2 regions of the Shewanella oncorhynchi genome follow, and region 2 is predicted to be linked to the other one. Evidence: riboswitches for the same ligand, from Rfam matches in the RefSeq annotation. Region 2 holds a riboswitch; the other holds the start of a gene.
What was found. A riboswitch is a leader RNA that binds a small molecule or an ion and turns the genes downstream of it on or off. The one in region 2 is predicted to bind cobalamin.
Positions count from the first base shown of each region.

Region 1 (7,537 bases), 1.9 Mb from region 2:
ATCCCCGCATCACTAAAACTCGCCATTTGATTGTAAAAATTTACTGAGGCTTGAATAAGCGGCAATGCCAAGGCCGCCCCCGTACCTTCGCCTAATCTCAGCCCTAGGGATAATAAAGGTTTAGCCTGCAAAAATTCTAACATTCGCAGATGACCTTGCTCATCGGATTGATGGGCAAAAATCAAATAATCACGCACATTGGGGGCGATTTGCACTGCGACTAATGCTGCCGCTGTCGCGATAAAACCGTCCACGACCACCAGCATTTTACGTTCAGCGGCAGCTAACATAGCCCCCGTCATCTGCACAATTTCAAAGCCTCCTAGGCAAGCTAACACTGACTTAGGTCCAGTTAAGGCGCTTTGATGCAGCAATAACGCGAGCTCAATCAGCATCAGTTTACGTTCTAAGGTTTCGCTATTAATGCCCGTACCACGGCCGACACAATCAATCACATCCAGCTGCATGATCGCCGCCATAATGGCCGCAGCAGAGGAGGTATTGCCTATGCCCATTTCACCAAAGGCGACTAAGTTACAACCCGCTTGATGGTGACGTTCAATCAAATCGCGCGCCATAGCAAAGCCTTTATCGACGGTTTCAAGCGCCATTGCGGGCTCTAAATGGATTGCACCCGTTCCAGCGCCAAGACGTTGATCGATAATACCTTCAACCCCTTCAACTGGCGTTAACATACCGCAATCGATCACTTCGAGCTTAAAGCCCACCTGCCGACAAAAAACGTTAATCGCCGCGCCGCCATGGGCAAAGTTTTGCACCATTTGGTGAGTCACTTCGCTAGGGGCAATCGACACGCCTTCTGCGGCAATGCCATGATCCCCCGCAAACACTAACATGGTTGGATGGACTATTTTGAGCACATCCGTTTGCGGCTGCTCCGTTTGTTGCAAATCAGTCGCTTGCACGCGGGCAATCTGCAAGGCTAAGGATTCGAGCTGACCTAAGGCGCCGGGCGGCTTAGTCTTAAGATCAATTTTCTGCAGAATCACCAGATCCTGCGCTTTACTCACAGGGCTTATTTGAAAAGACACGGCTGACTGAGACATCCACACTCCACTTTGTAATCTACATTAAATAACCACAACGCATCCCGCGTCTATGACGAACATGTCCAATTGTGCATTTCCAATCGCGGGTGGGATATCAACAGAAATACTGATTATCCCGTCAGTCTGCACTTACGGCATGACTCAAAGATGACGACTTAACTCTGGGTTTACGTCCTGACTAGGTGACTACGGCATGACCTTGTATTTACGGCATGACTCTACGCTTACGTAAAATCAGCAAAAAGAACATGCTACCTATGGCGGCCGTGATAATGCCCACGGGCAACTCTTGATTACCCAATAAACAGCGCGCTAATACATCAATCCACACCATAAATAATCCGCCCACCAGCGCCGTTAATAATATCGGCTGACGACCGGGAAACAGCATGCGTACTGTGTGGGGGATCATTAACCCGACAAAACCGATACCGCCACAGGTAGCCACCAAAATAGCGGTAATCAAGGAGCAGAGCAGCAACATATTGAGCCGCAGCTTAGGCACATTCACTCCTAAGGTATGCGCCGTTTCATCCCCCGCCTGCAACGCCATGATCTGCCGTTTCATGCCTAAAATAATGAATAAACTCGCGCCAATCACCAGTGTCGGCAGTACTAACAAGGACCAACTGGCCTTAGCGAAACTGCCTAAACTCCAAAACAGCACAGAGGCTGTCGCCTGTGGACTGGCGAAATACAGCAGCAGACTCGTTAATGCGCCGAACATAAAGGAGGTCGCCACACCAGAGAGCAACATGCGCTCCACTTGGCTATTGAGCCCAAGCCCAGACAAAGCAAGCACTATCAACACCGACAAACTCGCGCCAATAAAAGCGCCCAAGGGCAAGCTAAACCAAAGTAATCCAGACAAGGCACCCGAACCGCTAAAAAGCCCAGAATGTGCCGCCATGCCCGCATTATCAAAAAATCCAGAGCCAGTGAATAAGGTCAACATCACCACAGCGCCAAAGGACGCGCCAGAGCTAATGCCAAACAAATAGGGATCGGCGAGCGGATTGCGAGTCACGGTTTGCAACACACTGCCCGCCAGTGACAAACCCGCTCCCGCCACAAAAGCCAGTAAAATGCGCGGCAACCTGAGCTCCATCACAATGCGCTCAGTAATGCCATTGGCTTGAGTGAGGTTCGTCGCTTTATTGATAAATACTTGAATAACATCCGTAAAACTGATGTTCGCCGCACCAAAACTCGTCGCGGCAATAGGCGTTATCAAAGTGATGATACCTAATACGAGCAGCATCAGTTGTTGTCTCGTCAACGGTGTCACGATACGCCCCAAATATGAGATGAAATATTGTTTACTCCCCTGAGTCATCCACCCTCGCCTCGCTCGTTCAGGCCATGATCTACATGGTGGTAACCATAAAAATAGCTGATTAAGGGCTTTTTATGTTGTGGATGGGGCGATACCTGAGCACACACGCCAAACACATCGCCAATTCGCGCCTCGGTTAATACTTCGGTTGGCGTCCCCATAGCGCTGATTTCCCCGTTATGGATCAACAACAAACTGTCGCACAGGGCACTGGCTAAATTAAGATCATGAATAGAGGCAATCACGCTAATCCCAAGACTACGCACCAATTCGAGGATTTGAATTTGATAGCGCACATCGAGGTGATTCGTTGGCTCATCAAGGATTAAAAGCTGTGGCTGCTGCACTATGGCGCGGGCAATCAAGGCGCGTTGCTTTTCACCGCCGGATAAGTGCTCATATTGTTGGTGCATCTTATGGCTCAAGCCAACTTTCTCTAAAGCCTTAGCAATACGCTCAGTATCACAGCTCGAATTGGTATCGAACATGCCCTTGTGGGGCGTTAAGCCCATGCTGACCAATTGCTCTGTGGTGAGGTCAAAATAGTGCGGTGTATCCTGCTGCACTACGGCAACGCGACAGGCAAACGCCTTGGGCGACAAGCGCTCAATATCTTGATCAAAAAGAGTAATGTTGCCCTGAGTTGGGCGAACAAACCGATACAAACAGCGCAGTAAACTGGACTTGCCCGCACCGTTAGGGCCAATCAGCCCCAGCATCTGCCCCGTTGGCAGCGTGAAGTTAATATTGGAAAGAATGGTTTTGCCATCGATACACCAGCTCAACTGGCTCACATTGAGCGCGACTGACGGGCTCAATGACGGGTTAGTGTCACTGTCATTCACGGGGCTGTTAGTTTGGATTGCGGAAAGTTTCACCTAAGCGGCGCTCCTATCGAGTCCAAACCTGTATAAAAAAAGGTTGTGCATATTGTCATCTGCTCCCTCGAGTCACCCGCTCGAGAACTAAGGCTGCACGCAGCGATAACAGAAATAGGCAGGTCTCCTGACTCGTAGGGAAGAAGATTCGAGATCTTTTTCACTACTCACAGTTGCGGGCACAGTTCGGGCTGACTGACGAGCAGCTCCCCGATTCCCTATTATGTTTGGGTTGATATGCTCTTTGTTAACAACGCCACTTGAATTAAAACAACGGAGCGATTCGAACAAAGAGAGTCTATTCCCAACACCTATTTCTGCGACGTTATCACTCATTGCGCATGTAATACGCTATCTCGTTCAAACGTCAGGGAAAAGCATTATCCTACATCTATCCCATTAGGCAATGCTGTTTAAATCAGAATATTTTCATGTCAGCTTATTCTCGCCAAACGATCACGCCTACATCATAACTCCTAGGTCGTGAAATAAGGCCTCAACACCTGCGCCCACTCGGCCAATCTAAACGCCAATAGCAGGCACCCTGTTCATCTTGCAGCACATTAATGCTCACCACGGCCGCCACGGTTAAATCGAGTTGACTATAAAACCCCACCGCCCGTTCAACCCCTAAGGCACGCGCCATTAAGTGACGGATCACCCCGCCGTGGGTCACGACCCACACTTGAGTGGCTGGCATATTGTCAGTGGTTTCATTAATGGCACTGTTTTCATTACCCATTTTATGTGAGTCAAGGGTCAATCGTTCAAACTCGGCGGCGAGTATCTGGTCAATCGTCCCATTCACCCGCGACTCAAAACTTGCCATAGTTTCACCATTAGGCGGCGGAGTTTGCCAAGGGTTTTGCCAATACGCCGCTAAGTGTTCGCCCTCTTGTTGATACAGTTCATCGAGCCGACAACCGTCCCAATCACCAAAATCAATTTCCTGTAAACCCGACAAACACTGCGCCTGCAATGGCCTTGACTCAGATATCAGTGCCGCCGTCGAATGCAGCTCGGCGGCAAAAGCGTGGGAAAAATCGGCGCAGCGGCGTGAAGTCGAGCTATAAATCGCGCTACACACGCTGGCCTGTGACTCAACTGCTGCCGACATTTGTTGCCAACCCTTTTTGCTTAAAGGCACATCCACACGACCCCGCAAGATCGCGCCGCCTTCACACTCACCGTGGCGTAACAATAACAATCGAACTTGTTTCATATATGCCTTTTTAGTTAGGGACTAGATGCTAGAAACTCAAGCCGAGGGCCTAAATTCTAGATTCTCGATTCTCGCTCCTAATGCCTTTGACTTTCATCTTGCCCTGACAATCATAAGTCGCGTATTATGGACGTCTATACGTTTAAATGTCCAAAACAAATTTTTAAGAGCAAGTATTCAAAAAAATGTCGGCTGACGACAATAAAATGCACTTAGCATAACAATGGCCGATTTTTGGACTTAACTTAGCTGTATTTAAGGTAATTATTTATGACGATACCCTCAACCAAAGCCAGCCAAATATTAGCAGACATTCGCAAACAGCTTGCAGAGCGCATTCTGATCTTAGACGGTGCCATGGGCACTATGATCCAAGGCTACAAGCTGGAAGAAGAGGACTATCGCGGCGAACGCTTTAAAGATTGGCATACGGATGTCAAAGGTAACAACGACCTCTTGGTCTTATCGCAACCCCACATCATCAAACAAATTCACACCGACTACTTAAACGCCGGTGCCGACATCATTGAAACCAACACCTTTAACGCCACCACCATCGCCATGGCCGACTACGACATGCAGTCGCTGTCCGCCGAAATTAACTTAGCCGGCGCGCGACTCGCCCGTGAAGCCTGTGATGAAGCCTTTGCTGCCACAGGCATTCCACGCTATGTCGCCGGTGTGTTAGGCCCCACTAACCGTACGTGTTCGATTAGCCCTGATGTGAACGACCCAGGCTATCGCAACGTCAGCTTCGATGAGTTAGTGACTGCTTACAAAGAATCCACTAAGGCGCTGATTGAGGGTGGCGCGGATATCATTATGGTCGAGACCATATTCGATACCTTAAACGCCAAAGCCGCGCTGTTTGCGATTGAATCCGTATTCGATGACTTATTCGGTCAGCATTCTAAAGACAGATTGCCGATCATGATTTCGGGCACCATTACCGATGCCTCTGGCCGCACACTGACAGGCCAAACGACCGAAGCCTTTTACAATTCCCTTCGCCATATCAAGCCCTTATCTATCGGTCTTAACTGTGCACTTGGGCCAAAAGAATTGCGCCCCTATGTGGAAGAATTATCCCGCATCAGTGAGTGTTATGTGTCGGCGCATCCGAATGCAGGCCTGCCGAACGAGTTTGGCGGTTACGATGAAACCCCAGAAGACATGGCGAACGTGATCGAAGATTGGGCGCGCGAAGGCATGCTTAATATTATCGGGGGTTGTTGTGGTAGTACGCCTGAACATATCCGCGTGATCCGCGAAGCGGTGAGCCGTCACGATCCACGTATTTTGCCGGACATTCCGGTCGCTTGCCGCTTGGCAGGTTTGGAACCACTGACTATCGACGCCCAATCCCTGTTCGTTAACGTGGGTGAGCGCACCAACGTTACAGGTTCGGCCAAGTTTTTAAAGCTGATCAAAGAAGGCAAGTTTGAGCAGGCGCTCGATGTCGCCCGCGAGCAGGTCGAAAGCGGCGCGCAGATCATCGACATCAACATGGACGAAGGCATGCTCGATGGCGCCGAGATCATGCACAAGTTTTTAAACTTGATAGCCTCTGAGCCCGACATCAGCCGCGTACCTATTATGATCGACTCATCCAAATGGGAAGTGATCGAAGCTGGCCTCAAATGTATTCAAGGCAAGGGCATAGTTAACTCTATTTCCCTCAAAGAAGGCGAAGCCAAGTTTATCGAGCAAGCCACCTTAGTGAAACGCTACGGCGCGGCGGCCATTATCATGGCGTTCGACGAGCAAGGTCAGGCCGACACTAAGGCGCGTAAAATCGAAATCTGTACCCGCGCCTATCGGGTGCTGGTCGACAAGGTCGGCTTTCCGCCAGAAGACATCATCTTCGACCCGAATATTTTCGCCATCGCCACCGGTATTGATGAACACGACAACTATGCCGTCGATTTTATTGATGCCATTAAAGCGATTAAAACCACCCTGCCCCACGCGATGATTTCGGGCGGCGTGTCGAACGTGTCGTTCTCGTTCCGCGGTAACAACCCAGTGCGCGAAGCGATTCACGCCGTTTTCCTGTACCACGCCATCAAAGTCGGCATGGACATGGGGATTGTCAACGCGGGCCAGTTAGCCATTTACGACGATATCGATCCTGAGCTTAAAGTGCGGGTCGAAAACGTAGTGCTTAACTTGCCCTGCCCAATTGAAGGCTCAAGCAATACCGAGCAGTTACTTGAAATCGCGGAGAAATTCCGCGGTGATGGCGCGCAGGTCGGTAAGAAAGAAGATTTAGAATGGCGCAGCTGGCCGGTGAGCCAACGCTTATCCCATGCGCTCGTCAAAGGCATTACCGAATTTATCGATGAAGATACCGAAGCCGCTCGCCAAGAAGCGAAACGTCCGCTGGATGTGATTGAAGGCGCCTTGATGGACGGCATGAACGTGGTCGGCGACTTGTTCGGCTCGGGCAAAATGTTCCTGCCGCAGGTGGTAAAATCGGCGCGGGTGATGAAAAAAGCCGTGGCTTACTTAAACCCCTATATCGAGCTAGAAAAGGTCGAAGGCCAATCTAATGGCAAGATTTTGATGGTGACAGTAAAAGGTGACGTGCACGATATCGGCAAGAATATCGTCGGCGTAGTGCTCGCCTGTAACGGTTTTGAGGTATTCGATTTAGGTGTGATGGTGTCGGTGGAGCGAATTCTCGACGCGGTGAAAGAACACAATATCGATATCATCGGCATGTCGGGCCTCATCACTCCGAGTCTGGACGAGATGGTGCATAACGTGAAAACCTTCCACCGCGAAGGCTTAACGATTCCAGCAATTATCGGCGGCGCGACTTGCTCTAAAATCCACACAGCGGTGAAGATTGCACCCCATTATCCCCATGGCGCCATTTATATCGCCGATGCGTCCCGCGCCGTGCCTATGGTGAGTAAGCTCATCAACAACGAGACCCGCCAAGCGACCATAGACGAAACCTATGCTGAATACGACGACATGCGCACTAAGCGTTTATCCCAAGCCAAGCGCAAAGAGATAGTGTCAC
Region 1 is NZ_CP132914.1:1,044,251-1,051,787, reverse strand. Features, by position in the region: gene cobT (nicotinate-nucleotide--dimethylbenzimidazole phosphoribosyltransferase) at 1-1,067, opposite strand, end outside; gene RA178_RS04710 (FecCD family ABC transporter permease) at 1,276-2,406, opposite strand; gene RA178_RS04705 (ABC transporter ATP-binding protein) at 2,403-3,284, opposite strand; cobalamin riboswitch at 3,385-3,559, opposite strand; gene RA178_RS04700 (histidine phosphatase family protein) at 3,781-4,506, opposite strand; gene metH (methionine synthase) at 4,777-7,537, shown strand, end outside.
Region 1: linked by a shared signal. The riboswitch ahead of RA178_RS04705 (ABC transporter ATP-binding protein) and the one ahead of RA178_RS18380 (TonB-dependent receptor) in region 2 are both predicted to bind cobalamin.

Region 2 (7,537 bases):
AAGCACAACATGAGCGAAATTCACTTGGAGTGAACATGATCGAACTAAGACACCTGCGAACCTTAATGGCCTTGAAAGAAAGCGGCAGTTTGGCGGGCGCAGCCAAAAAACGTTTTGTCACTCAATCCGCCCTCTCCCACCAGATTAAGGAGTTGGAGCAAAGGATTAACTCGCCCATTTTTGTGCGTAAGAGTAAGCCACTGTCATTCACCCAAGAAGGTGCACGCCTGCTGCATCTGGCCGAAGAGATTTTGCCTAAGGTGTTAGAAACCGAGACAGATTTGAAGAATGGGCTGGAAACCGAAACCAATCAGTTGCGTGTCGGCATTGAGTGCCATAGCTGTTTTCGCTGGTTAATGCCTGTAATGGAGCAATTTAGGCAAGATCATCCAACTGCCGAGTTAGACTTGTCGAGCCGCCACTTGTTCGACTCGCTCAATGCCTTAGAAATGGGTGAACTGGATATCGTATTAACCTCAGATCCTGTGCCTGGGCATTCACTCGCCTACCAGCATTTGTTTGATTTTGAAGTGAAGTTAGTGGTTGCTAAGGATCATCCTTTAGCGAAAGAAGCCTATGTCACTCCTAAGCAATTAGCACACTTGCCTATTATCAGTTATCCAGTGCCGTTGACACGTTTAGATATTTATCGCCACTTTTTAGAACCTGCGGGCATAGAGGCAGGCGAGCAAAAAACCTGTGATTTAACCATGATGTTATTGCAACGCATCGCCTGTAAAGACGGCATAGCCGCACTGCCAAGTTGGTCGATTAATGAAGGACATGGACTGAGTCTCGCTACGGTGAAACTCGGCCAAGAAGGTCTGAAACGACCGCTATTTGGTGCCTATCGCCGCCACAGTGCTAACTCTGTATTGATCCAAAATTGGTTACAACTGGTGGCGAGGGAAGGTTTATCCCGCCAGCAGAAGACGAATTAATGCGGGTGACATTGACTAAAAAAGCCTGCGAATGCAGGCTTTTTTATTGAGTCAAATGACTATTTCATAGCATCGACAAATTACAGCGGATTCATCAACAATCCACGCATAGACAAGACACGGCGCAGTATCAACCCTGATGAATTAGGATTACGGGTCTGACGCAAATTATGGGCGATCATAAATTCTTGACGCAGATCCTGATCGAGATCTAACGCCTCGAACGCTTCGATGGTTAAAGTCTGTTGTTGATTATCAATCAATGACTTAATCACACTTAAAGGAAATGACTGTTCGGCATTAGCATTTAAATAGGCAAATGCAGTCAGTGCGATAATTTGGCCGAACACACTGAACAGAGCTAAGGTTTGTACTTCGTCAGCATCAACCTCCACACCTTCCATATCCGCTAAGCTATCTACCGCATCCGTTGCAATATCTTCAGTCAGCTTCCAATAACCTTGGACCAACTTTTTATAGGGCTGTGGCAGTTCATCGAGGCGTTCTTTTAAATAGAACGTAAAGGCGTAGCGATAGATATTAACTTGACCTAAGCGGATCAAAGCTTCTTTCAACGAGCGAGTTTTGTGATTTTCCACTACAGCAGCCTGTGCGGAATTACTGCGCATAAGCATGTGCGCTGCCAATGCGGGATCGCTCGAGATAATGTCAATCACATTACGAATGTCGCCTTCAGCAAGGATCGCTTTTTTGAGTGGAATTAGAATCCCTCGGCGGCCAATCACTTGCTCTTCGTTCGCTATGATAGCTCTAACTTGAGTAAAAACCTGTTGCTCAAGATCAGTCATAAGACACTTTACACCTGTTTATTAACAATAAGATGATTCGGTTACAGCTCACATCATACCTAAAATACTAAGAATTTCAGCCATAAACAGCAGAGTAAAATATAAATTACTCCTATTTAGTAATGACTGCCCGCTAACACTATAGATAACGACAATTAAACCACTCTACTAAAACGATATTCAAGACTATACCTATTTTAAGATTTATTCTTTGAACTCAGCGTAAAAAATAAAAAGCCAGACTGAGTCTGGCTTTGTTATTGGATAGCTCATTAATATTTAGAAGCGGTAGCCCACAGTGAAACGAATATCACGGCCTCGGCCTGAATAATAACCATTATATGTTCCACCACCATAATAGCCTGCGCTAACATAGTCTTTATCAAATAGGTTATCGATACGCAAACTAGCAAGCCAAGCATCACGATTATAATTCAAGGCTAAATTACCAAGCACGTAACTTGCTAGCTTATCACCTTGATTAGCGTTATCGCCTTCGATAAAACGATCCCCCGTGTAGATAGCTTCGGCAAATACTTGGAAATGCTCAGCAAAATCCATACTGACATAACCGCGTCCCGTGTGTTTTGCCACCCAAGACAGCTCTTTGCCATCGTTAGCACCATCGGTAAATTCGGCGTCGGTATAGTTATATTCCAGCCCTAACTGCAGCGCTTTAGTGATCTGCCAATCCCAATCGGCACCCGCGCCATAACGACGAGAAGCGTCGGCATTGACGTTTGCACCGTCGAAATTTCCACCTATGGGTTTAACTGCACTCGAGTCATAAACAATTTCATCCTCTAAATCGAGACGATATAGGCTGACTCGTAGGGTTTGACTAGCGACAGCCCAATCCCAACCCGCCTCATAGGAACGGCCAGTTTGCGGCTTTAAGCCAAATACGCCCGGCGATGTATAAGCTTGCTCATCCACTTTGGCAAAACGGAAGTTATCATCGGCGCGCACGTAGAGTCTGTGCTCCGCAGTTGGGCGGTAATTTAAACCCAGTTCGAATGCGTGGGCATTTTCGTCTAAATCCATGCCATTAGGATAGACATTGCCATCGACTAACTCATCGGTCACCCGCGCATATCGTCCACCCACAACGTAACTTAAAGTATGACTTAAAGGCACTGTAGCTTGTAGATAGGCGCTTTGCATTTGCTGCACATTACTGCGCGCCATAGTGTCAAAATCAGCCTTGCCACGGCTGATGTCTAAACCTGTGACTAGGTTTAACTCGCCTTGACGCGTACTGTAATTCGCTAACGCTTTAGGGCTAAACATTAACAGTGAGCGTGTGTTATGGCTGTTCGCCCCCCAATTAAGAGAAGACACTAAGGTATCGCTATAATCTAAATCCGCCGCCAGCGCCCAGTTTTGATTAAGCTGATGCTGGTAACCCGTTCGCGCCGCAGTGGTCATCTCGTGGGCATACTCTACCTTATTTGATGAAGCACGGGGATCGTCTTTAAATTGCTTTTCAGTAAGCGAGCCCGGATTTTCACGATCGTTATCGTAGTAGCTGGTTTCAACAAAGAACGAGTCTGTGGCTGTTTTATATTGAATGCGGCCAAGAATAGAGCCGGTTTCGTTGGCATTATGCTGGCGATAGTTGTCACCTTGGTTGTAACTACCGGTGAAAAAGTAACGCCAATCTTTGTTGATCGCGCCAGAAACATCACCACGACCTTCATAGGTATCAAAGCTACCGCCAGATAACTGCACGCTGCCGCCAGTATTTTCAGGGGACTTAGTGACAATATTAATCACCCCGCCCACGGCTTGATCGCCATAAAGTACACCTGCACTACCCGATAAAATTTCAATACGATCCACTTGATTAAGCGGAATGGCATTAAGGCTAGGTGCGGCGATATCGATATTATTGAGACGACGACCATCAAGTAAAATCAGCGTGTTATTAACGGCTGTGCTGGCGCTAAAACCACGTATAGCAAAGCTAGTTCCAATATTGTTATCCGAAATTTGAATACCGCTTTGACCGCGTAAGACGTCGGTCAAATTAGTTGCGCCACTCATTTCAATAGCCGCGGCATCAATCACATTCACATTGGCGGCAATATTTAAGGGGGTCTTATCAGAGCGGCCGATCACGACAAGATGCTCGTCGACTTTAGCTGTGCTGGTATCGTCAGCCGCCACAGCGGGCGCGATAATTGAAAAACTGCATAGGCTGCCGATCAGCAGCGCGATTTTTGTTGGATTTGTTCCCATTTTACCTTTAACTCCTGCAAGGAAAACGGGGCATTGACGCCACGATACCGTTAATTCAGTCGTAAATACTGACGGTGATTATCGCATTTTGAGATCTGCCCACCGAAATCTCAAAAACACCTTTAGGGCCGGTCTCCGGACTTAGGCTATGTTAATCCATTAAAGTTGGATTAACGCGAGACTAACCTTTCACATTCTGACTTTCGGGTTCTGTCTTGAACACACCAATCAAACGCGGTCCTCTCTCACCTTTTACCGTTGCGGGGGCAGTGCCAGAATTTCACTGGCTTCCCGATTATCTCACGACGCTATCATCGCAAGCACCACAGAAGGTTGACTCAAAATTAGGTTCAAAGGGCGTACAACCTGTTAACGCCCAACAAGGCTCAGAGCATATCAGACCTGAGCGCGCGCATTATAGACGTCTATACGGATGAAAGTCCATCAATCTCAGATTAGCGAGAAAACTCACATGAGCTAGAAAACGCCATCCCAGTTTTTTGCCGCAGGTTTTGGTCTGTCTTTGCTCAAAATCGCCTGACGCTGTACAGGGGTTTCGCATTGGGCAACGGGGGTAAAATCCAGCGGTTTAATCACTAACGAGTCAGCAGGTTGTACCGGCGACTTGTCAAACATTGGCAAATTCATCGACCAAGAGACCATCTCCCCCTTTTCGCTGATGCCAACATAACCGTCATTTGCGCCATCTAACCAAGTAAGGCGCGGAATACGTGCAATCAACTTCTCCACATTTTCACGGTTGGCGCGATAACCAACAGGCACCACTTTGCCATCGGGACGCGTAAACAGAAAGGAGGCAGGCCCTTGGGTAATGATGCTGCCTTCCTGCCAATATTTATCAAGAATCTCTTGGGCATAGTGAAACCCAAACATATGAGCGTAATCAGTATCGTCGGCCACTATTTGCGGCACGGCCTTATCCCGCAGTAATAAAAAGCCTGAGCCAATGCTAATAATCTCTTTTACCCCTGTGATATCGGTTTTTTTAATCCAATCGACACCACAGTTAATCCCATCGCCCCAAAAATGCGCATCCCCCGTAGGACTTAAAATCGCAAAGGCACAATTGTTTGCCGTCATACTCGCCACATCCTTTAAGGCGCTGCGGATCGAGTAAGCATCACTGCGCCAACCCCAACTCACCACAGTGCCGTCCTTTTTCAAGGCGGCATAGGTGTGTTGAAAATATTCGATCTTCGCCACATCCGTAAGCTGCGGGAGTAACTTTTTCATGTTGGTCGACTCTTCAACCTGCCCCCAAATCACCGCGCTACCTTCTTTTTTGAGGGCGACAAAACTGCGTCCTCTGGCAAAGATATCGACAACATCAACTAATTGATCCTGCACATGTAAGCTATTGCCGCCGTAGGGGCCATAACCCCAAGTATGCACCTTGCCATTGGCATCAAGGGCGGCAATGGCCTCTTGATTGGCGAACAACTTGGTAATATTGGTCATGCGGTTTTGTAGGGCTTTGTCGAGGCTATATTTCCCCGCATTGCCCCAGTACACCACAGTGCCATCTTGACGTAGCGCGGCAAACCCGTCCTTAACTGGGACGATTTGCTTAACTCGCTTAAGCTGCTCCGTCACCTCGCGGCTATCACCGCCAGCATAACTGTCACCCCAAGTGATCACCTCACCGGATTTTGTTAACGCCGCAAAGGCCGAACTGTTGGTGACCACAGTCTCGACTGCGGGTAAATCACAAGGAATATGGCGATACTGTGGACTCGGATTTTCCTTAAATTGGATGAGTTTACCGTTATCAAACTGTAGCAATGACTCGTTATTACTTTCCACAACGGCCATAGGTTGAGGATCGCTACAGCCAGAGATCTGCATGGCAACCATGCCCACGAGTAAAACCTTAGGCCAAGTGATTCGATGAGTGAGCATTACTTATTTCCTTATATTTGCTTGGAGATGTCATTCAATGTTGTGCAGCGGACAGAGCGAGAATGGATTGACCTAACATCGCCTAATGTCAAAAATGGGCAGAATTCTAGCAGCTTGTTGATAAAAAGACGAAAATGCTCACAGTTTACTCTGCAAGTCCCCTACACAGGCTAGCGCCTAACTGATGGCATGCTATTCTAAGCCCCCATCACCGCTGTTTAAAGGAGTAACAGTATGACTCGCCCTATTATTCTGGATTGCGATCCCGGCCATGACGACGCCATTGCGCTCATTTTAGCTCTCGCCCATCCAGAGCTGGTTCCACTGGCCGTCACCACTAGTGCCGGCAACCAAACGCCGGATAAAACGCTCAATAATGCCCTGCGGATCTTAACCTTATTAAATCGCAGTGATATTCCTGTCGCTGGCGGCGCCGCCAAGCCATTAGCCCGCGAATTAATCATTGCCGACAATGTCCATGGTGAAACCGGACTCGACGGCCCTGCATTGCCTAATCCAAGTTTTAGTCCTCAAGCCATTACCGCAGTTGAATTAATGGCGCAGCAAATTCGCCAAAGTCATCAGCCAGTAACCTTAATTCCCACAGGGCCGCTGACTAACATCGCCCTTTTACTGGCGAGTCATAGCGAATTACACGCCAAGATCGAACGCATAGTGCTAATGGGCGGTGCAGCCGGTGTCGGTAATTGGACCCCAGCCGCCGAGTTTAATATTTTTGTCGACCCCGAAGCCGCCGATATTGTCTTTAAATCCGGTATTCCCATCACTATGTGTGGGCTCGATGTGACTCATCAGGCACAAATCATGGATGAAGACATAGAACGCATTCGCGCGATTCAAAATCCAATTGCTCAGTGCGTCGCCGAATTATTGGATTTCTTTATGATTTACCACAGAGATCCTAAATGGGGCTTTATTGGTGCGCCATTGCACGACCCCTGCACTATCGCTTGGTTGCTTAAACCTGAACTATTTGAGGCGCAAGATTGCTGGGTAAGTATTGAAACCCAAAGTGAGTTGACCTTAGGCATGACAGTGGTCGATCGCTATCAGCTAACAGGTAAAGCCGCCAATGCGACTGTGCTGTTTGGGATCGATAGGCAAGGCTTTGTCGATTTACTGGTAGACAGTTTACGCGTCTATGATGCAACTTATCTCAATCGCAGATAAAAATGACAGTGAGTCTTCTATGAGCCAGATACTCGTTATCGGCAGTGCAAATGCCGATCATGTGATGAAATTTGAGTACCTGCCCGCTGCAGGGCAAACCTTAATGAGCCGAGATTATCGCCTCGAACAGGGCGGTAAAGGGGCCAATCAAGCCGTCGCCTGCGCGCGCTTAGCCAAATCAGGTTCACGCACTGATTTTATCTGCCATCTCGGCCAAGACAGTATCGGCGATGATATGCGTCAAAGCTGGATGAAAGATGGCATCAGTGCGGAAGGGATCCGCCAAATAGCCGGACTGAGTACAGGCACTGCCATGATTTTTATCGGTGATAACGGTGAGAATACGATTGGCGTTGCCGCAGGTGCCAACGCCAGCCTTTCACCCGATGACTTAGAAGCTCATTACACTCTGTTTGCTAATGCGGAGTACTTGTT
Region 2 is NZ_CP132914.1:4,136,294-4,143,830, forward strand. Features, by position in the region: gene RA178_RS18370 (LysR family transcriptional regulator) at 36-941, shown strand; gene RA178_RS18375 (HDOD domain-containing protein) at 1,022-1,750, opposite strand; gene RA178_RS18380 (TonB-dependent receptor) at 2,030-3,991, opposite strand; cobalamin riboswitch at 4,101-4,334, opposite strand; gene RA178_RS18385 (RCC1 domain-containing protein) at 4,469-5,911, opposite strand; gene rihA (pyrimidine-specific ribonucleoside hydrolase RihA) at 6,146-7,102, shown strand; gene rbsK (ribokinase) at 7,122-7,537, shown strand, end outside.